DNA from 4 places in the Marinobacter sp. RI1 genome. Region 2 is predicted to be linked to each of the others. Evidence: predicted binding sites of a transcription regulator. Region 2 holds the regulator's gene; each other region holds the start of a gene.
What was found. The regulator FliA, encoded in region 2, starts transcription of late flagellar genes. The targets are predictions, from matches to a motif close to CTAAAGTTTNNNNNNNNNNNGCCGNTAA.
Positions count from the first base shown of each region.

Region 1: the regulator FliA is predicted to act here: its motif matches at 3,907-3,934, upstream of flgM (flagellar biosynthesis anti-sigma factor FlgM).
Region 3: the regulator FliA is predicted to act here: its motif matches at 5,683-5,710, upstream of ACAM27_RS09720 (methyl-accepting chemotaxis protein).
Region 4: the regulator FliA is predicted to act here: its motif matches at 3,545-3,572, upstream of fliD (flagellar filament capping protein FliD).

Region 1 is NZ_AP031605.1:2,386,426-2,393,888, reverse strand. Features, by position in the region: gene ACAM27_RS10725 (hypothetical protein) at 1-125, opposite strand, end outside; gene ACAM27_RS10720 (LysR family transcriptional regulator) at 246-1,145, opposite strand; gene ACAM27_RS10715 (protein-glutamate O-methyltransferase CheR) at 1,180-2,007, opposite strand; gene ACAM27_RS10710 (chemotaxis protein CheV) at 2,043-2,972, opposite strand; gene flgA (flagellar basal body P-ring formation chaperone FlgA) at 3,157-3,864, shown strand; gene flgM (flagellar biosynthesis anti-sigma factor FlgM) at 3,992-4,318, shown strand; gene ACAM27_RS10695 (flagella synthesis protein FlgN) at 4,326-4,796, shown strand; gene ACAM27_RS10690 (pilus assembly protein PilB) at 4,868-5,611, opposite strand; gene ACAM27_RS10685 (peptidylprolyl isomerase) at 5,816-6,424, shown strand; gene mnmC (bifunctional tRNA (5-methylaminomethyl-2-thiouridine)(34)-methyltransferase MnmD/FAD-dependent 5-carboxymethylaminomethyl-2-thiouridine(34) oxidoreductase MnmC) at 6,430-7,463, shown strand, end outside.
Region 2 is NZ_AP031605.1:3,052,644-3,060,106, reverse strand. Features, by position in the region: gene flhA (flagellar biosynthesis protein FlhA) at 1-1,837, shown strand, start outside; gene flhF (flagellar biosynthesis protein FlhF) at 1,893-3,206, shown strand; gene ACAM27_RS13830 (MinD/ParA family protein) at 3,280-4,092, shown strand; gene ACAM27_RS13825 (RNA polymerase sigma factor FliA) at 4,125-4,868, shown strand; gene cheY (chemotaxis response regulator CheY) at 5,029-5,412, shown strand; gene ACAM27_RS13815 (protein phosphatase CheZ) at 5,434-6,219, shown strand; gene ACAM27_RS13810 (chemotaxis protein CheA) at 6,238-7,463, shown strand, end outside.
Region 3 is NZ_AP031605.1:2,164,404-2,171,866, forward strand. Features, by position in the region: gene ACAM27_RS09690 (ParA family protein) at 1-305, shown strand, start outside; gene ACAM27_RS09695 (YqcC family protein) at 316-657, shown strand; gene nadC (carboxylating nicotinate-nucleotide diphosphorylase) at 674-1,513, opposite strand; gene ACAM27_RS09705 (DUF1631 domain-containing protein) at 1,737-4,037, shown strand; gene ampD (1,6-anhydro-N-acetylmuramyl-L-alanine amidase AmpD) at 4,143-4,754, shown strand; gene ACAM27_RS09715 (histidine kinase) at 4,754-5,641, shown strand; gene ACAM27_RS09720 (methyl-accepting chemotaxis protein) at 5,758-7,463, shown strand, end outside.
Region 4 is NZ_AP031605.1:1,978,227-1,985,689, reverse strand. Features, by position in the region: gene ACAM27_RS08885 (argininosuccinate synthase) at 1-948, opposite strand, end outside; gene fliS (flagellar export chaperone FliS) at 1,082-1,486, opposite strand; gene fliD (flagellar filament capping protein FliD) at 1,523-3,502, opposite strand; gene ACAM27_RS08870 (flagellar protein FlaG) at 3,725-4,156, opposite strand; gene ACAM27_RS08865 (flagellin) at 4,227-5,711, opposite strand; gene ACAM27_RS08860 (flagellin) at 6,096-7,463, shown strand, end outside.

The DNA.
Region 1 (7,463 bases), 670 kb from region 2:
ACCCAAAGGAAGACCGCTTTGTGCGGCACCAGATACTCGCAGCGCACCACTTCATAACCCTCTCTCAAGGTCAGGGTGGTAGGCTCTTTACCAGGCTCAAGTCTGAACTTGTGAATCGTTTTCATAGCTGCGCTCCTCTGGATACTGCGGAATACGATTCCATAATGGAGCACTGCAGAATTCGATAAAATAAGTTTTATTAAGCAAAAAACATCGTATTTTTCGATGCTTTAACAGAGTGAAGTCTAGCGCTCAAAGATCCCCTGACGAGCCTCGCAGATTGCCCTCACCCCCTCATGGGCCAGCTTTCGGCTTCGGGAGACCGCAAACAGCTGATCCGTCACCTCATCGAGCGAAGCAATCAGAGCCACCTGATACTGACGGCACACTTCATCCTGAATCATCGTAGGCGCCGCGAACACACCAAGTCCCTCCCGACCAAACACCTTGATAAGGGCGCTGTCATCGACTCGGGCAACCAGGTTCATTCGGACATTATTGAGATTGAACCAGTGCATCAGTTTCTCGAAATACGGCGCATCGGTAGCGTTCGCCAGTAACGGCTGGTGATTGAGCGAGTGAGGAAAGCCGGTTTTGAGCTGCTCCGCCAGTTCGGGTGCAGCAAAGAGACTGATGGTAGACCGGGATAGCGGATGAACCGCGAAACGTTCAGGAGATTCTGCCTGGGGCATTCTATCGGTCAGTACAACGTCGAGCTCCTTCCGCTTGAGGCTGAGAAGAAGATCTTCCGTCCGGCCGGTCCGGCATTCCAGTTGCACGGGCCGGTTCAGCTTCATCGCCGGGTGAAGGAGGTAATAGGCGATCAGTTTGTGGATAGACGCCGATATGCCCGCAGACAAGGAAAGCGGCCTGTGTTCAGGCCCCGCCCTCAGGGTTTCAGACAACTGACCGGTTAGCTCGAAGATCTCATCGGCATAACTGCGAACCATATGGCCGAGTTCTGTGAGCACCAGTTGCCGGCGCTCGCGGCTGAATAACCGGCCACCCACCGCGCCTTCAAAGGTCGCAAGCTGGCCACTGAGGGTCTGGGGTGCCAGGTCGAGCACCTCGCTGGCTCGGGCAATAGAGCCTTCTCGGCTAATAACCCAGAAATAATAGAGATGTCGGAGGTTCAGATTCTCCACATCGGTCCCCTACTCCGCATTGAACAGTTCCCGGCTATTTTTTGCGATAGATGATGCCAGGGTGACACTGGACCATTTCGTAGAGATTGGGAAGCCCGTTCAAAGACTCAGAAGCACCAAGAATCAGATAGCCTCCGGGATTCAGAGCACCATGCAGCCGGGTAAGAATGTCCTTTTTCAGTTCCGCTGAGAAATAGATCAGCACATTCCGGCACATGATGATGTCGAACTTGCCAAGCATGTATCGATCCAGCAGGTTCAATTCCTTGAATTCCACCATGGACTTGATTTGCGGTCGAATCTGCCAACCACCGTTGGCCGAGGGGGTAAAAAAGTGCTTTTGACGCTCCGGCGACAGACCGCGGCCGATGGCGATCATTTCATACTCGCCTCTCCGGGCAACCTCCAGCACGCTTTTGGAAATGTCCGTTGCCGTGATTTTTACATCCCGCAGCTTACCCGGCCGGGTGCGGCGGAATTCGTCAATTACCATGGCGACGGAGTATGGCTCCTGGCCAGTAGAACAGGCGGAAGACCAGATTCTTAACGGCTGGAGTGAACTGCGCTCGGCAAACTCTGGCAAGAGCTTTTCCTGCAGAATCCGGAACGGATGGTTGTCCCTGAACCAAAGTGTCTCGTTGGTCGTCATCGCGTCGATGACCACCTCGCGCAAGCCTGCCCTTCCAGGCCTCTTTAATCGTTCCAGAAGCTCTCCAAGGGAATTCAGGCTGTTTTCTTCGAGAATGCGCCGAAGCCTGCTCTTTACAAGATACTGTTTGTTATCACCCAGCAGGATGCCGCACGCATCCTGCAGGAACTTTTTAAAGGCTTCGTATTCCTGGGGCGTTATGTCCGCTTTCATTGGATCTCTTCGTGGGTGAAACCATCAGCCGAGCATCAGTGCTGATCAATAATTTCCATTACTCGCTCGGCCAGCTCATCCGGGCTGAATTTCGCCATGAAATCGTCTGCGCCCACCTTCTGCACCATCGCCCGGTTGAAGACACCGCTCAGCGAGGTGTGCAGCATTACATACATATCTTTCAGAGCCGGATCTTCTTTGATTCTGGTAACCAGGGTGTAGCCGTCCATTTCCGGCATCTCAACGTCAGAGATAATCAGAGACAGGTGATCATTTGCGCGCGATCCATCCTGAGTTATCTCTTTGAGATACTGCAGTGCTTGCTTGCCATCGTTTTTGGTAACCACTTCCATTCCTATAGCGGTCAGGCAACGCTCGATCTGCCGACGAGCCACCGAAGAGTCATCCACCACCAGCACAGGCAGGTGGCCCGGCACACGTTCGGCACTCCTGGCAACCAACTCCTCCGTAACATCTTCCCTGAGCGGAGAAACTTCTGCAAGAATCTTTTCTACATCTATGATTTCTACCAGCTTATCATCAATCTTCGTCACCGCAGTCAGGTAAACATCCTTTCCCGCACCCTTGGGTGGCGGAAGAATATCCTCCCAATTCATATTCATGATTCTCTCGACACCAGCCACGAGAAAACCCTGCGTTTTACGATTGTATTCCGTAATGATCACAAAGCTTGTAGCTAACTGCTCCTGCGGTATGCCCGCGAGCCCTATCGCCATGCTCAGATCAATAATGGGAATGGTCTCCCCCCGAACATGAGAAACGCCTCTCACCACCGTTTTACTGTTGGGAATCGAGGATAACTTGGGACATTGCAGCACCTCTTTAATCTTGAAGACGTTGATACCGTATAGCTGCTGCCCCCGGAGCCGAAAAAGTAATAATTCCAGCCTGTTCTTACCGACCAGTTGCGTTCGCTGATTAACGCTGTCGAGTACCCCTGTCATGATGCTTTACTCCTGGCGCGCCTTTACCGGCATCAATATTGCTTTGACCTTTGTAAGGTGTTTTCAGGCCTGTCCAAGACAAATCTTTGACGCCTGCAACCTGTTAACGGTTAACGGCCCGAAAACCCGAATCCTTAGCGGATTTCGACAATACACACAGATAAACACAGCATAGGACAAACCGGTGCGTATGCGAATCATCTTTTTGGCTGCATTGTGTCTATCACTGAGCCCAATCACTCTGTCTTCAGAGAGAACCAATGCTGAAGCCATCCGTGACGCTGCCCAGACGTTCCTGGCAGAGTGGTCCAGAACCCTTGCTGCCGAGGGCTACACGAGCCGCTACGAAGTTGGCGCTATCGACAGCCGCATCGCCCTTGCTGCCTGCAACCAGGGGCTGAACGCCGAGTTTGCGGGCGATCCGCTACAGACCACCAGCCCGTCGGTCCTGGTTTCCTGCAGTGGTGAGCGCCCCTGGAGAATGTACGTTACCACCAGCGTCGAGGTTCACGGCCCTGCCCTGATAGCAGCCCGTCCTCTGGCGCGGGGCGAACGCCTGACGCCGGACCTGGTCACCGTAAATTCGGTGCAGATCAATGCCAGTCGTCGAGGCGTCCTCACCCGCAAAGAGTCCGTTTCAGGCATGATGATGCGCCGCCCGGTGAACGCCGGCACGGTAATGACCCCGGATCTCCTTGAAGCTCCCAACGCGATTGAGCGGGGTGACCATGTTATTATCACCGCGCGCTCAGGCTCATTCTCGGTATCATCTCGCGGTAAGGCACTGGCGAGCGCGGGCGTTGGAGAACAGGTACTGGTGGAAAACCTCCGCTCGTCCCGGACAGTCAAAGCTCGTGCCGTCGGCCCCGGGCGGGTCGAAATTCCGATGTAAGGCGGCAAACAGCAAGAGCGGCAAATGTTTTCCGTTTTGTAACTAAAGTATGGCGCGGATTTGCCGTTAAGCAGATATAAACCCGAATACGCCACTTTCTTGTGGCCCCAGGCAAGCAGGTATTGATATGTCAGTTGACTTAAATGGAATTGGCCCCGGCCAGGTCAACACCACGCGCACCACGGCCGACAAAGCCTCAGGCAATCAAACGTCACAGGCGCCCACAGGCGAGCAAGCCAAGGCCCAGAGCCCCGCTGCCCGTGGCGAAAACGTGAACCTGAGCAATCAGGCGAAAAACCTGAAGCAACTTGAGCAGAAGCTGGGGGACTACCCCGAAATGGACGATGATCGCATCGAACAGATTCGTTCTGCTCTTGAGAACGGCACCTACAAGGTAGATGCCCAGAAACTGGCCCAGAAAATGCTTGAGATGGATAAAAGCATTTTCGGGTGAGTAAAGCATGACTGCACATGAACAGTTGAAAGCGATTCTTCAGGAAGATATCCGCCAGCTTGAGTCGCTGGCGGAAGTACTCCACCAGGAAAAATCCGTGCTCTCCTCTGCGGATATCCAACCCCTCCAGGAAATGACCAGCCGGAAAAACCAGATTCTTGAGGGCATACGCGAACGCGCCAAAAAGAAGATTCACCTGCTGGTGAATATGGGCTACAAGCCCAATGCCGGAGAGCCATCACGCTTCATTCGCGCCGCTGGTATGGATGAGCTGTACCAACTCTGGAAAGACGCCGACACCCGTTTGCGCGAATGCCAGGCCGTGAACCAGAACAACGGCCGAATTCTTGGCCACCTGCAAAAGCGCCTGTCACGCCTTACCGACATCTTCCGAGGTGCTTCCGCTCAGCAGAAGCTCTATGGTGCCAAAGGCCAGCAGACCAACGTCTCAAGCACCAACATTCTGGCCAGCGCCTGATACGCCCATCGCTCACAGACAACGAAATGCCCGGAGATCTTCCGGGCATTTTTCGTTTCAGGGCAAGATTTTCAACGCGTATAGATGGTCATCTGGGAATCCGGGTGAAAGCGGATATCGCGAATGCTGACATTGCCCATGGGTGGAGTCTGGCCGCCCACCACGCGAATATTATCCATCCGGATTTCCTCGATACGCTCCGGAAATGCCAGCCTCAGGCCTCCGTCTTCCTGTAGCGAGTAGCGAGGCTCTGAGTCCCGGTAATGCACACCCGTAATTGTAAGGTCTGAATCCAGAAAACTGAGCACCGGCACGAATACATTTGCCGCCAGTCTGATCCCTTCCACCACATCGACATCGGGAGATTCTCCTGAGAGATCGTCCCGGGCGCTGGCGGGCATGGAAGACACGGCCTCCAGACGCTCCATCAGGCCAATACCGCTTTGTGCAGACACCCCTGACATTTCCTCTTCCGAGAGGGGGGTGAGTCCGCTCCGCTCGTAGAGTTCGCCCGCTCCGGCGCCTATCTGCGCTGCATTGGTGTTGCTGGACGCCAGTGACACCAAGGGCTGAAATGGCAAGGTGACCATGGTAACCAGCGCTGCTGCATTGCGGTAACGCGACTGATGCTTGAGTACGCGGTGGAGTTCCCTCTCTGAGATCCAGCCGGCAGCAATTAACACCTCACCGAGGCGCTGCCCGGTTTCCCTCTGCGCACGAAGCCCTTCTTCCAGCTGACCTTCAGACAGGTAGCCACGATTGATCAGCAACCGGCCAAGCCGGGATTTCTCTTCAAAACCCTGACGGATTCTCACCAGATTCCTCCTGCAGTATCAGTGATCACCGTACAACCCGGCCCGGTATTCAACAGTCAAGTGAAGCGTAGCCCACAACCTCTGAGCGTGCTGTTCTGATTTGCCCTTAATGGCGTAATGATCTGTTAAGATCTGCACAAACTACGTAATAACCGGATTATCTCAGTATTCTGGTCACCACCTGTAACAGAGAGCTGCCTTGAAATGACAAATCCCGTAAAACTCGTCCCGATTGTGATGTCTGTCCTGTTTGCCTTCGTTGCCACTCTGCTGACCACCTCACCAGCCGTGGCGCAGAACGAGGAACCGGCACTTCCTGAGGTCCGTTTTGTCACGACGGAGGGCTCTTTCGTGCTTCAGCTTCGGCCCGATGTTGCGCCCAAAACCGTGGAAAACTTTCTGGCTTACGTAAACAGCGGTTTTTACGATGGCACCATCTTTCACCGGGTTATTCCCGGCTTCATGGTTCAGGCCGGCGGATTCGATGAGAACCTGGGGCGTAAACAGACCCGAGCTCCCATCGTGAACGAAGCTACCAGCACCCTGCCCAACCTTCGCGGCACCATCGCCATGGCCCGAACCAATGCGCCGGATTCTGCCACCAGCCAGTTTTTCATCAATGTGGCCAATAATGATTTCCTGAACGCCGGAGTTCGGGGCCCGGGCTATGCGGTTTTCGGCAAGGTGACCGATGGCATGGGTGTGATTGATCGTATCGCAGGGGTCCAGACCGGCTACCAGCGCGGAATGGCCGATGTTCCGGTGAGCCCGGTCATCATCGAGTCCGCCGAAGAAATCACAAAAGACAACTAAGCCCCATGATTAACGACCTTCGTCCGCCGGCAATGGAACCGGCGGAGCTGATATGGCGAGACGGAGTGCCTGAATCAGCGCGCTTTGGCGACGTTTACTTCAGCAGAGATGACGGTCTGGCCGAAACCCGTTACGTGTTCATCGAAAAAAATGGACTACCCGGGCGCTTCGCCGAACTGGACAGGAACAGCCACTTTGTGATCGCCGAGACAGGTTTCGGAACCGGGCTCAACTTCCTGGCGACCTGGGCCGAGTGGCTGGCTCAACGACCTGACGATAAAGACCACGCAATTCTTCACTTCATCTCGGTGGAACGTTACCCCCTGTCTCTGGCCGATCTGGAAAAGGCCCTGGAGAGCTGGCCGGGGCTGCAGCCCCTGGCTCGGGAGCTGATTGAGAACTACCCACCGCTGATCAAAGGAACGCACCGCCTGGTACTTGGCGGTGGCGCTATCAGGCTTACCCTCTGTTTTGGCGATGTACTGGACGCCTGGAACGAACTGGAATTCGTAGCCGACGCCTGGTTCCTTGATGGGTTTGCGCCGTCGCTGAACCCGGACATGTGGCTCGAAAAAGCCATTCATCAGATTCGGGCTCACAGCCAACCAGGCACCACCCTGGCCACCTTCACCTCGGTCGGCAGGGTTCGTCGTGCGCTGGCAGATGAAGGCTTCGAGATGGCGAAAGTTCCCGGCTTCGGGCGCAAGCGGGAAATGCTGACCGGCAGACTGCCAACCTCGGAAGAGGTCTCTGCCCCCACTGTCGGAACTGACCCCATCGTCATCATTGGTGCCGGGATCGCCGGTGCCGCTCTGGCCCGCAACCTGGCGGAACGGGGCGTTCCGGTGGTGCTTGCCGACCAGGCCAGTGGCCCCGGAGCAGGAGCTTCCGGTAACGACCAGGGGGCCCTGTACGTAAAACTCGGTGTCGAGTACAACGACCAGACAGAGCTCGCAGCCACCGCGCTTTGCTTCAGTCAGCGCTTCTACCAACGCTGGCAGGGCGAGTTCTGGCACCCAAGCGGGTTGCTGCAGCTTGC
Region 2 (7,463 bases):
CCTGATTGGGGGGAACTACGCTGTTGGCCTGGTGGTCTTCGCCATCCTTATGATCATCAACTTCCTGGTTGTCACCAAAGGTGCCGGCCGGGTGTCTGAGGTCAGTGCCCGCTTCACCCTGGATGCCATGCCTGGCAAGCAAATGGCGATTGACGCCGATCTGAACGCCGGGCTGATCAATCAGGACGAGGCGAAGTCACGCCGTTCGGAAATCGCTCAGGAAGCGGACTTTTACGGTTCCATGGACGGCGCCTCGAAGTTTGTGAAAGGCGATGCCGTTGCAGGCTTGCTGATCCTGGCGATCAACATCGTTGGTGGTGTGGCTATCGGCATGATGCAGCACGGGTTGGATTTTGGTCTGGCAATGGAGCGTTATGCCCTGCTGACCATCGGTGATGGTCTGGTTGCCCAGATTCCCTCGCTGTTGCTCTCCACGTCGGCCGCCATCATGGTTACCCGGGTAACGTCCAGCCAGGACATGGGTGGCCAGATCATTCAGCAGATGTTCAGCGCTCCCAAAGCGTTGGGCATTGCGGCCGGTATCCTGATTCTGCTTGGCCTGATTCCGGGGATGCCCCACATCGCGTTTCTCGGCCTTGGTTTGCTGGCCGCTGGCGCAGCCTGGTTTATCTGGAAGAAACAGCAGCAAACGGTTGAGGATGAAGGTGGTTTTGTTGGCCGCGGCGGCATGGCTGGTGGTGCGGCCCGGCAGGGTGCGGAAATTTCTCCGGATCGTCCGGGCGGCGAGGGGCAGGCACTGCCGGCGCCGGGGGAAACCCGCGAGCTCGGATGGGATGACGTGGCCACGGTGGACATTGTCGGGCTGGAAGTGGGTTACCGGCTGATCCCGCTGGTAGACAAATCCCAGGGTGGACAATTGCTCAGTCGGATCAAAGGGGTTCGTAAGAAGCTTTCGCAGGATCTGGGCTTCCTCATGCCTTCGGTGCACATTCGCGACAACCTGGATCTTATGCCGAACGTCTACCGGATTACCCTGATGGGCGTGACCATTGCCGAGGCCGAGATCCATCCGGAGCGGGAGCTGGCCATTGATCCGGGGCAGGTGTTTGGCAAAGTTGAAGGCATTGCCGGCAAGGACCCCGCCTTCGGCCTGGACGCCATCTGGATTGAGTCCGACAGGAAGGATCAGGCTCAGACCCTGGGTTACACCGTGGTGGATGCGAGTACCGTGGTGGCGACACATCTGAATCAGATCCTGCAGAAACACGCTCATGAACTGATTGGCCACGAAGAAGCCCAGAAGTGGCTGGACCAGTTGGAGAAGATTTCGCCCAAGCTGGCGGAGGAACTGGTGCCGACCACGATTTCCATCAGCATCCTGTTGAAAGTTTTGCAGAACCTGTTGAAAGAAGAAGTGCCGGTGCGGGATATGCGCTCCATTGCCGAGGCCATCGTGAACGTGCATCCAAAGAGTCAGGACCCGAAAGTACTGACCACGGTAGCCCGCCAGGCGCTGCGCCGGATGATTGTTCAGAGTATTTGTGGCAACGACGCCGAAATCCCTGTTATCACGTTGGATCCAGACCTGGAACAGTTATTGCTGAAGTCTGTTCAGCAGAGTCAACAATCCGGCGGTCAGGATGACATTGGTCTGGTGCTTGAGCCCAACATGGTGGAAAAGCTGCAACGATCCCTTCAGGACAGCGTGCAGCGCCAGGAAATGCTCGGCAAGCCCGCCATCCTGCTGGTTTCGGGGCCCTTGCGGCCAGTACTGGCGAAGTTTGCCAGCTACGGGGTAGAGCGTTTGCATGTGCTCTCTTACCAGGAAATCCCGGATAACAAACAGATCACGATAGTCGCTTCTGTGGGTCAATAAACCGACGGAGCATCGCGGGGAGCCAGAGTGCTTGCCGGTGGGAGGATGAAACAGCATGAAAGTAAAACGGTTTTTTGCGCAGTCCATGGCTGAGGCCCTGAAGCAGGTAAGCCACGAAATGGGGCCGGATGCCGTTATTCTGTCTAACCGCCGGGTTGATGGTGGTGTTGAGATCGTGACGGCACTCGACTACGACGAAAACATGGCGCGTCAGCGTCTTGGCGATAGGGCGGTTGAAGCCACCAACGGCTCCCGGCTGGCAGAGATGCAGGCCGAGCAGCATCGTCGGCTGGAAGAGGAGCTGAACCGGTCCCGCAGTCGCATTCGTGAGGTTCGGGAAAAGCGCGCAGGAAGTGGCGCCTCAGGTGGCGTGGCGTCGTCCTTGTCTTTCGAGACTGCCGATTTTCCGGCGTCACGTCCCAGTGATGAAGCGCTGGCAAAGCCGTTTGCGGGTAGCGAATCCGGCGCCGGTGGCTATGCCGATGAACTGGCCAGTATGCGTGCCGAAATCAGCTCTCTGCGTGATCTGGTCAGTGGTAAGGCTGCAACTGCCACGCCGACCGGCAACAGCGCAGTTCAGCAACGATTGGCCGAGCGCCTGCAGGAGTTCGGTTTGGGCGCGGAGCTGGCCGGCTCTCTGTCCCGTCGGCACCGGGCCGGGCGTCTGGAGGACGGCTGGAAGCAGTCACTGAAAATGCTGGCGACCGGCGTTCGTACCGGTCGCGAAGACTGGCTTGATGCCGGCGGTATCTATGCCCTGGTCGGGCCAACCGGGTCTGGCAAAACCACCACCATTGGCAAGCTGGCGGCCCGCTACGTCCTTGAGCATGGTCCGGATTCGTTGGCACTGGTGACCACCGACCGCTATCGTGTGGCCGCTCATGAGCAGCTCTTCGTGTTCGGCCGCATCCTGAATGTGCCCGTGCGTGTGGTGGATGAGAGCCATTCCCTGGATGACATTCTTGATGAGTTATCGGATCGACACCTGGTGCTGATTGACACTGCCGGCCTGACCAGTGCCGACCGCGGTTACCAGGAACAACTGGCGGAGTTGGCTCGCAGCGATCACAATATCCGTACACATCTGGTGGTCTCCGCCACCAGTCAGCCACGTATCATGAAATCCGTGTGGCATTGCTATAAGATGGCAAGCCTTGCAGGCTGCATCATGACCAAGATTGATGAGGCCCTGACCCTGGGCGAAGCGCTCGGGTTCGTTATGGAGACCAGCTTACCGGTGGCCTGGTACACCGATGGCCAGAAGATACCGGAAGATCTCCAGAGGGCGGAGGCCATTCCGTTAGTGCGCCTGGGCGTAGAACGGCTTAAGGCCGTGCAGAGCGCACAGACAGTCGCCGAAGGTGCCTGAGCCTCGTTGGCGACCAGAATAAAACACCGGCACGCGTGCCCGTACAAGAACGTAGTAAGAGACTGATAACAGTATGAGCAGACCACATCCGGTTCAGGTGATTGCGGTTTCCGGCGGCAAGGGCGGTGTCGGCAAGAGCAATGTTTCGGTCAATCTCGGTATCGCCCTGGCCCAGAAGGGGCGCCGGGTTGTCTTGCTGGACGCGGATCTCGGGCTCGCCAACATCGATGTGTTGCTCGGCATTACCGCCAATCGAAATCTTCAAGACGTACTCAGCGGCGATTGTGATCTGAAAGACGTGCTGGTGAATGGCCCTGGTGGTATCAAGATTGTACCGGCTTCCTCCGGCACCCAGCGTATGACCCAGCTCAGCGCCATGGAACATGCCGGCCTGATCAACGCTTTCAGTGAGCTGGGCGACCAGATTGACGTTCTGATTGTGGATACCGCCGCAGGTATTTCTGAATCGGTGGTCAGCTTCCTCAGGGCCTCGCAGGAACTTCTGCTGGTGGTCTGCGACGAACCTACTTCCATTACCGATGCCTACGCGTTGATCAAGCTGATGAACCGGGATTATGGCACCAACCGCTTCCGTATCTTGGCAAACCAAGTCCGCAATGAGCAGGAAGGCCGCCATCTGTTTGAAAAACTGACCCGGGTCACCGAGCGTTTTCTGGATGTGGCACTACAATATGTAGGTATCGTGCCTTACGACGAGGCCGTCAAGAAAGCCGTCCAAAGACAGAAAGCGGTATTGGATGCCTATCCGAGGGCGAAAGCCTCGCTGGCTATCCGGGCTCTGGCCGAAAAAGTGGACAGTTGGCCTTTGCCGTCCTCTCCCAGGGGGCATCTCGAATTCTTCGTGGAGCGGCTCGTCGAAGTCTGATCTGAATCCAGTCCTACAAGAAAACCGGATACATGACATTGGCGAAAAATCTGGGAATTTACCATCAGGCCGGCGCCAGGAGCCCTTCAGCCCTGATTGAAGAGCATGCGCCGCTGGTCAAGAAAATCGCCCTTCATCTCATGGCCCGGCTGCCGCCATCAGTGCAGCTGGAAGACCTTATGCAGGCCGGTATGATTGGCCTGCTGGAGGCCGCGCAGCGCTATTCTTCCGGCAAAGGTGCCACCTTTGAAACCTACGCAGGGATTCGCATCCGCGGCGCCATGGTGGATGAGATCCGCAAAGGCGACTGGGTGCCCCGCTCAGTGCATCGCAACGCCCGGCGAATCGCCAGTGCTATCAAGCAGGTGGAAGATCGTACCGGGCGCGAGGCCCAGGATGCCGAAGTAGCTGAAGAGCTTGGCATTGGTCTGGACGAGTATCATGCCTCACTCGCCGACGCTAACAGCGGTAGACTTTTTAGTCTTGATGAGCTCAATGAATCCGGCGAGCTGCCGATAGAAGAAGCAGAAGCGAGTGATAATCCGCTGGACGGTATTGCTTCAGGCGCTTTCCAGCGAAGTCTCGCAGACGCCATTGAGCAGTTGCCTGAGCGTGAAAAGCTGGTATTGAGCCTGTATTACCAGGAAGAGCTCAACCTCAAGGAAATCGGTGCGGTGCTAGGGGTCAGTGAGAGCCGGGTAAGCCAGATTCACAGCCAGGCGGCGTTGCGACTTCGCAGCCGGCTGGCCGAGTGGCGGGATGGTGACAACGACTGATCGGCCAGGTGCTGTGTTTCTCTTTCAGCAAGCTGTGTAGCTTTTGGTAAACGATGCTTTACAACGTGCGCAAACACCACACAATAAGCGCTTAAGGTAGCAGCCTGCTAGACTTCCAAAAGGCTGAATGAATTCCGGGTGTTACTGACTGGAGGTCCCATTGGACAAGAACATGAAAATTCTCATTGTGGATGACTTCTCCACAATGCGACGCATCATCAAAAACCTGCTGCGAGATCTCGGCTTCACCAATACGGATGAAGCAGACGATGGCAACACCGCGTTGCCCATGCTCCGAAGCGGCAAGTATGACTTCCTGGTGACTGACTGGAACATGCCCGGCATGTCGGGCTTTGACCTTCTGAAGGCTGTCCGTGCTGATGAAAACCTGAAGAACCTGCCGGTTCTGATGGTAACGGCAGAGGCCAAGCGGGACCAGATCGTGGCTGCGGCTCAGGCCGGGGTGAACGGGTATGTGGTCAAGCCTTTCACGGCAGCCGTGCTGAAGGAAAAGATCGAGAAAATCTTCGAACGAATCCAGTAACCAGAGGTCGGATGGCTCGCCATGAGTGATACCAAACAGAACCATCAGGGCCTTGATCCGGAGGTGGCGGAGAAGCTTCAAAAGCAGGCCTCCGACCTGGCCGAGAATGTAAACGCCGGGAATTATGCCAAGGCGATGACCCTGATCAATGAACTGAGCGAGGTTCGCGATCAGAGTCTGTATCGGGAAGTGGGGCGACTGACCCGCAGCCTCCATGAGGCAATCCGGAACTTCCAGATAGACCCGCGTAATGCCGAGCAGAAAGAAGTGCTGTCGAAGATGAGCGACGCTTCTGACCGTCTGGCCTATGTGGTTCAGATGACCAGCCAGGCGGCGAACCGCACCATGGATCTGGTTGAGGAAAGCATGCCGGTGGCTCACGCCATGCGGGATGAAGCGGTTTCCCTGCGGGATGAGTGGCAGCGTCTGCGCCGTCGTGAAATGGAGCCTGCGGAGTTTCGGGAGCTTTACGGTCGCATCGACAAGTTCTTCGCTGGCCTGACGACAGACTCCGACAGTCTGTACCAGAACCTGTCGGAAATCCTTCTGGCTCAGGATTTTCAGGATCTTACCGGTCAGGTTATCCAGAAGGTCACCGCGTTGGTGAAAGAGGTGGAAGACAACCTTCTTGGTCTGGTGGTGATGGCCAGCCACGTTGATCAACTGACCGGCACAGTGCATCAGATTGAAGAAAAAGAAGAATCGGCCGAAAAAGGGGTAGGGCCCCAGATCAAGGCCGATGAGCGGGAAGATGTAGTTTCGGGACAGGACGATGTGGACGATCTGCTGTCCAGTCTCGGATTCTGATAATAAAGAGGGTGACGCATGGCGTTAGATGCTGATGAAGAGATCCTGCAGGACTTCCTGGTAGAAGCCGGCGAGATACTCGAAAAGTTGTCGGAGCAGCTGGTGGATCTGGAGCAGCATCCCGATGACAGCGATCTGCTGAACGCCATTTTCCGTGGCTTCCATACCGTGAAAGGGGGCGCAGGCTTCCTTCAGCTGGAGGCACTGGTTAATTGCTGCCACTCTGCGGAGAACGTGTTTGATATTCTCCGGAATCACAAGCGCAAGGTAACACCGGACCTGATGGACGTGGTGCTGGAGGCGCTGGACAACGTTAATGCCATGTTCGAAGAAGTCCGCAACCGGGAAGAACCGACGCCCGCGCCGGACGAACTGATTGAAGCTCTGGATGCACTCGCCAAACCCGAGTCCGAGGATGCACCGGCGGTGGAAGCACCAACCCCGGCACAGGAGCCGTCGTCTGCGGATGTCGGACAGCAAGGGGATCAGGGCGATATCACTGACGAAGAGTTCGAGCAGCTGCTGGACGCGTTGGCGGATGAAAAATCCGATGGCCAGAAACCGGTCGGCAACGAGCAGGTGAGCACCCCGGCAGAATCCGCCGGCGGCTCAGACAGTGATGAGATTACCGACGATGAATTTGAGGCCCTGCTGGATCAACTCCACGGCAAGGGCCAGTTTGCCGGCGCGCCTGCGGAAGATGAAGCGCCCAAGGCAGATATCGACACCAGCGGTGGCTCGGAGAAATCATCCGGTGACGCCGATCTGATTTCCGACGACGAATTCGAGAACCTGCTGGACGAACTGCATGGCAAGGGTGCAGGCCCAAGCGCGGGGGCTGCCGCAGGTGAGCCCAAGCCTGCGCCGGCTCCATCAAGCAAGGCCGAACCAGCCCCGGAACCAAAGAAAGCGGAAGCCAAAGCCGAGAGCAAGGCCGCTTCCAAGCCGGCCCCTGCACCTGCCCGTGAGGCCGCACCAGCGGGCGAAACCACGGTTCGGGTTGATACCAAACGCCTGGACGACATCATGAACATGGTGGGCGAACTGGTGCTGGTGCGTAACCGCCTGCAGCGTCTGGGTTCCGAAAGCGAAGACGAACACATGCACAAGGCAGTGGCCAATCTCGATGTGGTGACCACGGATCTGCAGGCTGCCGTCATGCAAACACGGATGCAGCCGATCAAGAAAGTTTTCGGCCGTTTCCCCAGAGTGGTGCGCGACCTGGCCCGCAGTCTGAAGAAAGA
Region 3 (7,463 bases), 890 kb from region 2:
ACATCCTCCATGAAATCCGCGAATTGCAGGAGGATCATAATGAGGAGCTGGTTGTTGAGGGCATCATTGCAAACCAGTTCCAGCCAAGGGCGAGCCTGCCCAGGCAGTTGGTCCGGGAGCTGACGGAGGAGGGGTTGCCGGTGCTGCCGGTACGCCTGTCCAGTTCCGTCAAGATGAAAGAATCACACCAGAGTCGCCAACCGCTGATTCACATGGCTCCGAAACACACGCTCACACGCCAGTATGAGGATCTATACCGTGTGCTGCATGGGGAGTCTGTTGAGCTGGAGCCATTGGCAGACTGAGAGGAATCCCATGAGTGAAAAAGCACGCCACCTGGATCAGGTGACCGACGGTTTGCTGCAGATTGAAATTGAACTTCGGCAACTGGGTGTCTGGCAGACAGAAAGCCTGCCACCGGAGGCGTTCCAGAGTACACAGCCGTTCTGCCTGGATACCATGGACTTCACCCAGTGGCTGCAGTTCGTGTTTCTTGAAAAAATGAAGGCGCTGGTGGAAGCCGGTCACGCGCTGCCAGAGGTATCTGGTATTGCGCCCATGGCAGAAGAGCATTTCCGTGGGCGTGAGCAGTCCGGCCGTGAGCTGATCTCAGCGCTTGAGGAGATGGATCGGCTGTTGTCCTCTGGCGGCCGCTGATTATTCCGGGACTGGATTACTCCAGGCGCATGGACAAATCGATGGCTCGTACGTCTTTGGTCAGTGCGCCAATAGAGATGTAATCCACGCCGGTTTCGGCAACGGGCACCAGCGTGTGCGCGTTGATGCCACCGGAAGCTTCAAGGCGGGCTTTTCCGGCATTCCGCTTTACCGCTTCAGCCATGTCGGCAAGCGAGAACTCGTCCAGCATGATGATGTCGGCCCCGGCCTCAAGAGCCTGGTCCAGCTCGGCGAGCGATTCGGTTTCCACTTCCACGGGTTTGCCTGGTGCAATGCGGTGCGCTTCGGCGACCGCATTGGCAATGGAGCCGCAGGCGGCAATGTGGTTTTCCTTGATCAGAAATGCGTCCCAGAGTCCCAGCCGGTGATTATCGCAGTCACCGCAAGTCACCGCGTATTTCTGGGCCAGTCGCAGCCCTGGCAGGGTTTTCCTGGTGTCCAGAAGGCGTACGTTGGTATGGGACACCCGGCGAGCGTAATGGGCACAGGCTGTTGCCACGCCAGACAGGGTCTGCAACCAGTTAAGAGCAGCGCGTTCGGCGGTCAGAAGCGAGCGGGCCGGGCCTTGCATGCGGAAGATCACGGCGTTGGCGGGTACGTCGTCGCCATCGTGAAACTGCCACTGGAGTGTCACTGACGGATCCACCTGGTGAAAAACCTCCTCCACCCAGGCGCTTCCAGCCAGGCGGGCGTCTTCCCGGGTGATTACCCTTGCTGTTGCCAGTTTTTCGGCAGGGATCAGCTGGGCGGTGATGTCGCCATCGCCAATATCTTCCCGCAGACTCTGGGCAACGGATTCGATACGGGCCTGGCGCAGCAGTTCGGCAGAAATCATTGGGACGTCCGGAGGTTGATGGTGGCTTGGAAAATTGTGGAGGGCAATTCTACTGCCAGCGCTATCGATTCGCCAAATGGAGGTGTGAGTGGTCTGAAGTGTGATGCAGTTCCTGCTGACACAAAAGGTGACAAATTCTGACACAAGGTGACGACACTCGCCCGTATGATGTAATCCTATAAAGGTTTAAGTACCATCAGCTGATCGATTCCGGAGCATCCACATGGCGCACGATAACAAGGTAGTCCGCTTGGCCGGTCAGAAGCCGGTGAGCCGGTTCTCGTTACCGGTAGAGCTGGTGCGACTGCGTGACACATCGGGTCAGTCACTCAAGGCGGTACTTGCCAGTTTTTTCGAACAGGCTGACGACAGTTTGTTTGCCCTCGCAGACCGGGCCGGCTCCAACCAGGACCAGACTGCCTACTTCGACGCCATGCGGGAGCTGCGACTGCGCCGGAAGGCAATGACAGTGTCAGTCCTGCAATACGTCAGCCAGGCCTTCAATGAGCTGGGTAAGTTCAAACCTGCCCGCTCCGGTGGTTCACTGGAAGAAGTGGACCAGGACTCCCTCAGCCTGGTGGATCACTCTGACCTTGAACAGCAGGTAGCGATAGATAACCTGACCAATCGCCTGCGGAATCGATACCAGGAGCCGGTAAGGATGTTGGCGGCCCGGATTCGCCATCTTGTTCCACAGTTGGATCTCTCTGACGATCAAATGCCTCTCAGCCCGGAAGTCATTTGTGGCGCTATTTCGGATGCTTGCACCGATCTGGATATTGATATCCGTGCCAAGCTTGTGGTTTTGAAGCTGTTTGAGCGCCTGCTGGTGGACAAGCTCAGCGATTTCTACCAGGAATGCAACAAAACCCTGATCGCCGCCGGCGTGCTGCCTGACATGAAGCGGGCTCCGGTGGGTGGTGCTCAGGTAGCGCCGGGTCGCAGTGCGCCAAAGGCAGGCGGTTCGCCAGCGCCGGCAGAGGAAGCCCCGGCTGCCGAAGGTGCTGCCCATAGCCATGGACCGTCGCCTACTTTCAGTGAGCTGAGTGCGCTGTTGCACCAGGGAGAGACCAGTAGTGCCGGTATGGCACAAACCGGCGCTGTTCTGGATACCGATCGTCTGATGGCGCGCCTGAACGAACTGCAGGGCGCAGCGCCGCAGGGTGAAGGCGACAATGTGGTGCCTTTGCGCCAGCAGTTACAGCCGCTGTTGCAGGGTCCGGAAGGGAAGCGATTCTCAGTAGGGCAGGTCGACAGTGACGTGATCAACCTGGTCTCAATGCTGTTTGATTTCATTCTCGAAGATCGGCAGTTGCATCCGGTTATGAAGGCGCTGATCGGGCGGCTACAGATTCCGGTGCTCAAGGTCGCACTCAGCGACAAGAACTTTTTCAATCGTGGTGGCCATCCGGTTCGCAAGCTCCTCAACGAACTTGCCCTGGCCGCCATTGGCTGGAGCGAGAAACGTGCCGGAATGCGTGATCCGCTTCGGGAAAAAATTGAGGAAGTGGTGGGTCGGGTGCTCACCGAATACACCGATCAGGTAGGGCTGTTCGAGGAATTGCTGAAGGACTTTGGTCACTTCATGGATCTGGATCGCCGCCGTCGCGAGCTGGTTGAGCAGCGCCTTCGGGATGCCGAAGAAGGACGCGCCCGGCAGGAACGTGCCAGTCAGGCTGCTACCGATGTTATCCGTGAGCACACTGCAGGCCGGGACATTCCCGAGCCGGTTTTACAGGTGCTGAACGAGCCCTGGACCCGTTACCTGCAGTGGGTGGTGTTGCGTGAGGGTGAAGAAAGCGAGCGTTGGCTGCAGGCAAAGGCCATCAGCGAGCGGCTGGTGTGGAGTGTTGACCCGCGACCGGTGTCTTCTGATACCCGGGCGGAACTGTTGCGAATGATTCCAGAGGTGGTGGAAGAGCTCCGCAAGGCGCTTCAGGAGATCTCCTGGGATCCGTTTGCAACCGATGCGGCCATCCGGGACCTGGAGCTTGCCCATGTCGATGTTTTCCAGAAACTGGTGACCGCGCCGGTTGTTGAAGACAAGGCACCCACGATTGAGAATTTTGAGGTACCTGAAGCTCCGGCAGAGCCGGCGGAAACTCCCGAGCAATCGGAACCTGCGCCGGAGGTGGTTGACGAGGTGACTGAACCTGCGTCAGTCAAGCCTGCTGAGATCTCAGCCGGCGTTGAGACGGCAGCCGTCGCCGAGGAATCCGCGGAGATCCAATCACCAGTAGCGTCGGCGGAATGGCTGGCGAAGGCGGACGGCCTGAGAGTTGGATCCTGGGTTGAGATGGCCAGAGACGAGACCAGGGTCCGTTGCAAGCTGGCGGCCTTCATCAAGGCCACCGGCAAGTACATCTTTGTTAACCGCAGTGGTGCGAAGGTGGCGGAATATCATCGGGATGACCTGGCGATTGCTCTGCAGGAGCAGGCGATCACCATGCTGGATGACGGCCTGATCTTTGATCGGGCGCTGGAGTCCATCATCGACAACCTGCGTCATAACCGAAAAGACTGATCTCCGGTACTGAGTGCCCGCGCAGGGCACCGGCGACGTCGTGGCATCCATGGGCGCTTTGTGATTCAATCATCTGCATGAGTCCCCTGCGCCGATGGAAACACGTTGTCTAGTATCCAGAACGATCATCACCCACACTCCCTGAAAGATGCGGCAGCACTTTTGCGTTCCAGTGGCCGGTTCCCCGGCGTGCGCTGGTGTCCGTCGCCCAATTTTGGTCCCCGCCCGGACGGTTCCTCTATCTCACTGCTGGTGGTTCACAACATCAGCCTGCCGCCGGAACAGTTTGGCGGCCCGCACATCGAGAATTTTTTCTGTAACTGTCTGGATACTGCTGCCCACCCCTATTTTGAAACGATCGCAGAGCTGAAGGTGTCTGCACACGCGTTGATTCGCCGGGATGGTTCCGTTATTCAGTTTGTCAGCTGTCTGGACAGGGCATGGCATGCTGGCCGTTCCAGTTTTCAGGGTAAGGAGGAGTGCAACGACTACTCCATTGGTATCGAGCTCGAAGGTGCGGATGACGTTCCCTATACCGATGATCAGTACCGTGCGCTGGCGCGTCTGGCGCGCCTGGCAATGACAGCCTGGCCGGAAATCACGCCGGGTCGCATTGCCGGCCACAGTGATATTGCTCCGGGCCGAAAAACCGATCCAGGGCCCGCGTTTGAGTGGTCTCGCTTCCAGACACTGCTGTCGAACGAGGAGATGGCCTGATGTCGTTGGTTGTTTTTCTGATTGCGTACGTGATTCGCCGCAGGCTGGACCGCGCCGATCACCTGGCTGGCGATGAGGTCTGGCGTAACTGGTTTCATCGTTGGGGCCGGGTAGAAGCGGGTCAGGAGCGGTCAGTCTGGAGAGGGGCGCTGCTGGTTGTGTTACCTTCTCTGGCGCTCGCTGGCGCGTGGGCGCTGTCCAGTGAGGCGGGCTACCGCTATGCCCTGTATCCGCTTGAACTGGTGCTGATGGTGGTACTGATGGGAGCGCCGGGCTGGCGCAAGGTGCTGCGAGCCTATTCCGATGCCTGGCGGCGCGGAGATATGCAGGCTGCCTGGCACCATGTTCAAGAGCGCCTGCCCGCCTCCGAAAGAGGAGCGGCGCTATCGCCAGAAGCCATGCACCTGTCGGTGTCGCGGGCGCTGATGGTCTCGGTTTTCGAGCGTTTCTTCCTGGTGGTTTTCTGTTATGCCGTCGGCGGCATAGCGCTGGCTTTTCTGGCTCGAGGGCTTGTAGCTCTGGCGGGCCAATGGCCGCAGGCGGCCGCGCGGGTACGCTATCAGCGGGCAGCCCGGCTTATCGGCTGGATTCCTTCCCGCTTGCTGTCATGCACATTCGGGCTCGCCGGTGACCTGGCCGGCTGGTCCCGGGAAATACGCAAGGTATTCCCGGGATTCGGGAAAAAGACCGCGGATGTGCTCATGATTTCCGCCAACGGGTCGTTAACTGGATATGCACTTGATCCTGCGCGCTTTTCGGAGTTGCACCCGGAAGAGTGGCCCGATTTTGGCGGGCGGAGCCTCAGCGCTATAAGGGACCTCCTCAACCGGAGCATGCTGGTGTGGATATGTGCGCTTGCATTGCTGGTGATCGCAGGCATGGCCTAGCCGGAAAGCAAAAACGGATTACAGAATAACACTAAATAGTGATTAAGTTTTTCCGGCAACGGGCGATAATCAAACAAAAGAATAAAGATTCAGTTGTTAGAAGCAGCGAGGGCTCTGTGAACTATATAATCAATCCGGCTGTAGCACTGATGAATCGGCTGCCCATGGTTTACAAATTCAGCCTCATCAGCATTCTCTTTCTTGGCCCTATCATCGTGCTTTCCTGGTTGGTGATTTCCGGGCTTAACCAGTCGGTTCAGACCATGACCCGCGGCATTGAAGGTCTTGCAGAACTCCAGAAGGTGGAGCGCCTGCTGGTGGCGGCGATGGATTACCGTGACTATCAGGCCCCCGGCATTCTGAAAGACGAACAGCCCTTGCTCGAAAAAGCCAACGAAGCGGCCAGTCGCATGGATGCCCTGTTGGCAGATCTCGCCGAACCACAGCGTTCTTTTGACACCTCCGGCTCCTGGCAGGAGCAGATCCTGGTTGTAAGAGAAGAATGGGAGACGCTCAAAGCCAACGATAACTATCAGGGCAACATTGACCCCCAGTTCAAGTACTACCAGGAGTTTGTGCAGAAGGTGATGGCCTTGCTGCCGGCGACCATTGAAATCAGCGGATTGGGTCAGGATGCGTCCCGGGAAAACCTGCTGCTGTTAGGGCTGGTGCGTTCTGCGTTGCCTGAGTCTCGCACTGTTGTTGGCCGCGCCCGTTCATACGGTATTTTTGCGCTGGTGGAAGGCCAGGTGGGCTATGCACTCAGCGAAACCCTGAATGAAATCTACGATCAGTTGACCAACCGCAGTTCGCTGCTTTCGCCGGCCCTTTCCGTTGCTGTGGAGGCGTCGCCCCAGCTGGCAGAGAGTGCGAGCGGTGCACTGACCCGCACGGAAGAGAGTCTGATGACAGTCCGTGATGAGCTGGACCTGAATGTCATCACGCCTATGCGCCTGGAGCTGCCCTGGCAGGAATTTGACGAGACCGTATCGGCGCAGATGGGATATTACGATACCCTCAGCGATCGTATCTTCGATGTGGTTGCCGGTAATCTTGAGGATCGCCTGGCTCGCCAGACCGGGCAGCGCACCCTGATTCTGGTGGCGCTGATTGCTGTGATGCTGGTAGTGGTCTACCTCTATGTGGGCTTCTTTATGTCTGTGCGGATTGCCATCAACCGGTTCAGCGAAGCTGCAAGAAATGTGGCCGCCGGCGATATGACCACCCATATCCGGTTGAACAACCGGGACGAACTGGGTGAGCTCACCTCTGAGTTCAACAACATGACCGATCGTATTGCTGAGCTTGTCCGGTCGGTGGGCTCTACAACAGCAGATGTTGATCAGCAGGCGGTCCGGGTGAATGACACCGCTTCGGCGAACAGTCAGGCCGTGGCCCGACAGATGGAAGAGACCGGGCAGATCAACGAGGCCATGGGCCAGATGGTGGAAGCGGTCAATGAAGTCACGGAGAGTGCGCACCGGGTGGCGGATAGTGCGGGGAATGCCGAGAAAGATACCGAGAAGGGTCGGGAAGTGGTGGCCGATACGGTCGCGACCATTAACCGGCTGGCTACGGAGATTGCAGGCGCCGTTGATGTCATCAACCGGGTGAGTGCGGACAGTGACAATATCAGTCAGGTTCTGGTTGAGATTAAAGCAATTGCCGAGCAGACCAACCTGCTGGCGCTGAACGCGGCCATCGAGGCAGCGAGGGCGGGAGAACAGGGGCGTGGCTTTGCGGTGGTGGCGGATGAGGTTCGTTCATTGTCTCAGCGTACCCACAAGTCCACTGAGGAAATTGAAGGCATGATCTCCCGGCT
Region 4 (7,463 bases), 1.1 Mb from region 2:
GTTGTAGATCACCTCGGCATAGCGCGGCATCAGGCTGTCTTTCAGATGTGCCACTTCACGGTCCAGAGTGATGGACTCGATGGCGCGGTGGGCGCGCAGCATGATGGTGCCACCCGGGGTTTCGTAACAGCCGCGGGACTTCATGCCCACGTAGCGGTTCTCGACGATGTCCAGGCGGCCAATACCGTTTTCACCCGCCAGCTTGTTCAGGGTTTCCAGCACCACGTGGGGCTTCATTTCCTGACCATCAACGGCAACGATGTCGCCCTTCCTGTAGGTGAGCTCCACGTAGGTGGGCTTGTCCGGCGCGGCTTCCGGAGACACACTCCAACGCCACATGTCTTCCTCGGCTTCCGCCCACGGGTCTTCCAGGTTGATGCCTTCGTAGGAGATATGCAGCAGGTTGGCGTCCATGGAGTACGGGCTCTTGCCCTTCTTCATTTCCACCGGGATGTTGCGCTCTTCACAGTACTTGAGCAGCTTCTCGCGGGAGTTCAGATCCCACTCGCGCCAGGGAGCGATCACCTTCACACCCGGCTTCAGGGCATAGGCGCCAAGCTCAAAACGAACCTGGTCGTTACCTTTACCGGTAGCACCGTGAGAGATGGCATCCGCGCCAGTCTCGTTGGCAATGTCGATCAGGCGCTTGGCAATCAGCGGGCGGGCGATAGAGGTACCCAGCAGGTACTCGCCTTCGTAGATGGTGTTGGCGCGGAACATCGGGAACACGTAATCGCGCACAAACTCCTCGCGCAGGTCCTCAATGTAGATCTCCTTAACACCCAGCGCTTCGGCTTTCGCACGCGCCGGCTCCACTTCCTCGCCCTGGCCAATATCGGCGGTAAAGGTTACCACCTCACAGTTATAGGTATCCTGCAACCACCGAACGATGACGGAAGTATCCAGGCCACCGGAATAGGCCAGCACCACCTTTTTAATATCAGACATGCCCTTGCTCCAGACTGAACAGAATGGATGTGTTGAAAAGAAGGGCAACATTGTACGGGATGGCGGGGGGAATGGCTATAAAGCCCCTACCCTGCCAAAGGATAGGGGCGCCATGGGAGGTAATTGTGCGAAGTTAGCCAGCGGCTTGGGATTGCTGGGTTACCACTTCTTCGCGGATGCCGTCCCAGCCTTCTTTGATTGAACGAAGCAGTTCAATCACCTCATCCAGTTTGGCCATATCGTTGCGGGCACTGCCTTCCAGCAAGGTACGCTCCATGTAGTCGTACAAAGCTTCAAGCCGCGCCGCCAGATCACCACCTTTCTCGAAATCGAGGAACGAGCGAAGCCCGCCGATGATTTCGATAGCCTTGTTCAGCAACTGCGCTTTGCCGGCGTAATCCTTGGCCTGCATCTTAGCCTTGGCCATGTTGATGCGCTCAATAGCACCGTTGTACAACAGCTGGATGAGCTTGTGGGGATCGGCATCGGTGATGCTGGTTTGGGTATTAACGCGTTGGTACGCTTGTAAACCGTTCATATCAGACCTCTTCGTTCGCTAACCGGCTAACGCCGATCAGTTATTCCGGTTGTTTTGAGGTGCAAGTGCGGCGAGTTGCTGACTTACATAATCCTGGGTGCTGTTGAGCTGTGCGATCAGAGAATCCGCCGCTGAAAACTGCGCAACAAGACGCTCACGATAAGATTCGATACGAAGATCCAGCCTTGCCCTATCTTCGCTTATTCGTTCCAAATCCTTCTGAAGCCCGTCAGTTTTTGCCTCCAGAGACCCATCCATGCCAACGATGCTTGTTATCAGGTCGACAGTACGCTCCCCAACACCCTGAATAAAGTCGATCTCACCACGGTTTCCGGTCGCCCCCCCGGTTACCTTAATTTGCATGCCCGCGGCACCGACACTCCCCTCAACCCGCAGAGTCTGGCCTTCACCAGTCGCCCTTTGGCCATTTATAGTTCCCGCAACATCTTGTCCTGCAATACCAGAAGACACATCTAGCCCCAAAGTGGCGGCAGAATTGGTATCAACAGAAGTCAAACTTACATTGGATGAGCTACCGAAGGCATCCGAAGTAAATTTAAACGCACCACCGGACGAATCAAATTCGACACTAACAGAACGCCCGGTCGCCGCAAGTGCTGAGCTGTTCTTCAATTTCTCCTGAATTTCAGCAGCAAGACTTTCACGCGTGTACGTGCCAGCATCCAACTGAATGGAAACTGATGTTTCCCCGTCAACCAAAAAGGTTAAATTGTCGTTGTCCGCGTCAACGGTAACGTCTCCTGTACCAACATTCGCTCCAGCTAAAGTACCCTGTGTCGCAAGCTGCGAAATGTTGACACTATAACTGCCAGGCTCAGTATTAACGCCACTGCGAATAAACTGAATCTGTTCATCTGACGCTCGCCCCTGTTCAGCAAACAGAGCGGTTACATCATCGGGGTTAGATTGCAACTTCTCGGTAAACTTGGCTCTGTCGAACTCAAGACCACCCGTTTCGTAATTGGTCGTAATGCCTACGTCTGCTAGGGTGCGAACAGACGCGTCTTCGAGACCTGGCACAACGCGCCCTATAATCTGTCGCATCTGATTCTGAATACCGCGAATAGTGGAGTCCCCAGAGAGTATTCCGCCTTGTCCGGTCTCAGCATTAAAACCCGACAGACCTTTGATAGTTTGTTGCAGAGCGTTGAATTTCTCAACAAACGAACCCACGCGATCGGCAACTTTGCTCAGATCTTGCTCCACTTTAACAGTCGAGGTAACTCCCTCCTCGGATACTTCAAGTGACACGCCGTCTATCAGGTTTTCAATGCTATTGGTGGGGCGGCTTATCGAGATGCCATTCACTTTCACAATGGCATCTTTAGCCTGAACCGTTTCGGTCAGATTATTCGTGGTACCGTCAAACGAAAACTGGGAAAGGCCTGCGGAATCAGAGTTATCACCATCGTCGTCACTGACTGAAATGCTAATGGCATTGTCCAAGCCAGTTTTATCAGATGAGAGAACCAAGCGATAACCACTGCCAGTATCGATGATACCCGCACTGGCACCAACATCTGCCTCATTAATTGCCTGGGCAATTCCCTCTAGCGTATTGTTTGAGTTATCTATAGCGAGGGCAGCCGTTTTACCGCCAACGGAGATAGTAAGTGAGCCGCTTCCGATAGCAGTAGCGTCACGATCATTAAAACTGCCAGAGGCTAAAGACTGCGACTGGGCAAGGCTTTCAACGGTAACCGTGTAGCTACCCGGGCTGGCTTTTGATGAATCAACACTGACACTCACCCCATCATTCGATGAGCTACCTGAAAAAGCCTTCAAATTATCAGGGGAGCTCAACTGCCGCATAGGTAGGCGAAGCTCAGTAATTGCACTTTTCAAAGTGCCATAGGCAGAAATCAGCGCCTCGGTTCGCTGCTGATTAAAGTTCAGGCGCTGCTCGGTCGGCTTGCGTTCTGCAGAGACTAACTGATCAACTAAATCAGAACTCAACACGCCAGACCCGATGCCCAACGATGATATACCTGCCATAATCATGCCTCCTCGAAGGGGCTAATATCTTCACTGTATTCTGTATCGGCCGAAAGCGGCAAAACTTTGCCTCCACAGCACAGAAAAATGTAACAACGCGTTAAACCTAGCTTAGCTCTAAATCATGCTCACCGCAGCCATAACGCAGAACACCGCCGGACCTTCTCAGGTGCGGCGGTGCTGAAATACCGTTGCGATCATCCGCGCAAAAGCGGCAAGCTTTTACACTTTGATATTAAACAACGTCAGCGGTTCGTCCTGCTGCAATTTTTCTGCCAACCTCAAAGCCACTTCATCCGGTATCTGGCGGATGACTTCCTGGGTTTGCTGATCAACCACTTTAACAATGGTCTGGCCCATTTCGTTATCCACTTCAAACTGCAGATCCCGCTGCACATTCTGAACAAAATCGTTCAATTGGCTGACCGCCTGATCCAATTCCTCACGCTGCGCCTCACTAAGCTCCTGCAATCGCTCGGCTTTGGAGAAATCTTTGGCAACGTTCGGTTGAACCTGGGTCGCGCCGGCAGCAGAAGCAGCAAGGTCAGGGGCATTCCGGCCCTCGGCCTGAGATGACGACAGCGCCTTCACCTGAGCCCGGTCACTGGCATTCACCAGCTTCAGGTTCGGATTATTCAGGTTAACGTCATTCATAGCTTTACCTCGCTATCCTCAAACGGCGGAAAACCGGAACCCGAAGGTTCCGGCTGTTACCGCTAGCCCCTTACTGCAGGAGGGACAAAACCTGCTGCGGACGGGCGTTCGCCTGAGCCAGCACAGAGATACCAGCCTGCTGCAGAACCTGGGATTTGGAAAGCTTCGCGGTTTCTGCTGCGAAGTCAGCGTCCAAGATCCGGCTATTGGCCGCGCTGAGGTTTGTTGAAGTGGCCTCCAGGTTAGAGATTGTTGTCTCGAACCGGCTCTGGAGTGCACCAAACTTGGATCTCTGACCGTTCACTGCAGCCAAAGCTGCATCTACGATTTTCAGAGCTTTAGTGGCTCCATCAAAGTCAGTGATATCCAAAGAAGAAACTGATTGCCGAGTTGAGGCCACTGAAGCAGAAGCCAAAACCGCGTTTGCTGTTCCTGTTGCGCTGAACGATTTCTCAGAGTCGAGACTCACTTCACCAGTGATGCCAATGTTGTTATCAGCGGCACCAGCAGCAGCAAGATCACCGTTTCCGAAGCTGACAGTTCCAGCGTTGGTGTTGTTGGTGTCATTATTCTTCAGGAAGATGTCTTCACCTGTCGAATTAGTAAGAACGAGCTGACCACTGTCTTTATCAACAGAAGCCGTTACACCAGTCCGACTGCTAACATCGTTAATGGCCGTCACAGCATTGGCAAGGTTGTCAGCACCAGTTGTGCCACCGATAGTGAAGGACACCCTAGCCGCGTTAGCCGCAGAGTTATCCGAAATAATATCGAAGGTGTACGACCCAGCCCCACCAAAAGTGACCGTACCCTCTGTGATGGCATCTGCAGTGACACCAGTTTTTGATGACGCATCATTGATTTGTGCAGCAACAGTTTTGGCGCTAGACCCGGCAGCTACACTGATAGTGCCACTGGAACCAAGATAACCACTGATGCTCAGCGCTGCGTCTGCTATCCGCACGCCAGTGCCAGCAGTTACATTAGCATCAGTGACGGTTCCAGTGATGTTGGCAGCAGCCGACACACTGGTAACGTTGTTGTTACCATAGTTGTCGGTACGGAAGTTACCAGTTGACGCAGTAATTACCTGGTTGGCATCAGCACCGACCTGAAACTTCGCCGTACCAAAGGTGCCATCCAGCAGGTTTTGGCCGTTAAAGTTGGTAGTAGTTGAGATCCGATCCAATTCGGAGACAAGCTGGTTAACCTCATCCTGCAATGCTTGGCGATCAGACGAAGAGTTACTCGCGTTGGCGGATTGCACTGACAACTCTCGAATGCGCTGAAGGATGTTTCCAGTCTCGCCAAGAGCGCCTTCGGCCGTTTGAGCCAGAGAGATACCATCATTCGCGTTACGGACGGCCTGATTCAGCCCGCGGACTTGAGCATCGAAACGCGAGGAAATTGCCAGACCTGCGGCATCGTCTTTCGCAGAGTTAATCCGCAAACCGGAAGACAAACGCTCCAACGCCTGATTAGACAGCTGCTGAGATTTGTTTAACTGATTCTGAGCAGACAGTGACGCAATGTTAGTGTTGATACCGAGAGCCATTATGCTTCTCCTCCGACAAATGTCGTTATTTCATGGAAAAGGTCTGGCGCTCTTTTTTAATTTGGAAGCGCCGCCCTGTTACTCCACTTAACGGCACCCCACCCCGTTGCTTTAGAAAAAATTCCAGGGATTTTGTAAAGGAATGTAAAACCGGCAATCTTCTTCCGATTGAAACCGCCAAAAACTCGCCGCACACATATTCAACCAAGCCACGAGTCCAAAAATAAATATTTAATAACAACATCTTGGGCACAGAAACAAAAAACTGGCACAGAATTCGCTTGACACAAAGCAAAACGGCAATTTAACGAATTTCCGCCGGCAAGGGCTCCCTTTTTTGCATTGGGCACCCAGTATCCGGCACCTCTGAGCGGGAGAAATGATATGCCTCAGATCATCAACACCAACATTGCGTCGCTGAATGCTCAGCGCAACCTCAATGCATCTCAGAGGGATGCGGATACCACTCTTCAACGGCTGTCATCCGGCCTGCGAATCAATTCTGCCAAAGATGATGCTGCCGGCCTCGCGATCAGCGAACGCTTTTCTTCACAGATTACAGGGTTGAATCAGGCCGTTCGAAATGCCAACGATGGCATTTCTCTGGCGCAGGTTGCCGAAGGCGCACTCAGCGAGTCAGGCTCCATACTGCAACGGATTCGTGAGCTGGCCGTGCAATCTGCCAACGCAACAAACTCGGCGTCTGACCGGCAAGCTCTGCAAGCTGAGGTAAACCAGCTTAAGGAAGAGCTTGAGCGCATCGCCACGACCACCGAGTTCAACGGCCTGAAGCTTCTCGACGGCACCTTCCAGGCTCAGAAATTCCAGGCCGGCGCTAATGAAAACCAAACCATTGCGGTTTCAGTGGACAGCGCCAGAATCAATGACCTGGCAAACAATACCCGATCCGCAGTAAATAGCACCCCAAACTCGGGAACGGGATCTGCGGCAGCGGCCGCCGCCACTCCAGCTGCGGCAAATACTATCGGTGAGCAAACGCTTACCATATCCAGCTCGCTGGACAGCCAGACGGTTCCAATAGCAGCCGGAGATACTGCCGAAGCTATTGCAGAGAACGTCAACAAGGTGGCAGCAACCACCGGCGTTCAAGCCACAGCCAGAACCGAAGCCACCCTGAGCGGCTTCACTGGCAGCGTGCCTCAGACGGTAACACTTACGCTCGATAATGGCGAAAGCTCGGCGACAATCGCTGCTCAGATTACTGATGCAAACGACTTAACGCCTCTTGCCAAAGAAATCAACGCGGCCTCGGGTAAAACTGGCATCACGGCCGAAGTTAATAACGATGGCAGCGTAAAGCTTACTCATCCCAGTGGCAAAGACATAATAATCCAGGATTTCACAGCCACAGCCGGTGACCAAATCACCGTTACGGGAGCAGATACCAACGGTGAGGCGCTGACCAGCGGCGCCGCTGCAACAGACAGCACCAGAGTATCCGGCGAGTTGACTTTCGATGCGTCTGTGAGCTTTGCTCTTCAATCCACAGCAACCCAGGCGGCTCCAGCGGGCGCTAATACTGGCAGCATTTTGGATACAGGGGCGAACACCGCCGTAGGCTCAACACCGGAGAAAGTAGCAGATGTAGACATTAGCACCGTCGCCGGAGCTACCAGTGCCTTGGCAGTAGTTGACGCTGCCTTGGAAAGAATAAGTAGCATCCGGGCAGACTTGGGTGCAGCCCAGAATCGCCTTGAGTCTACCATCGCAAACTTGAGCACCACCTCCGAA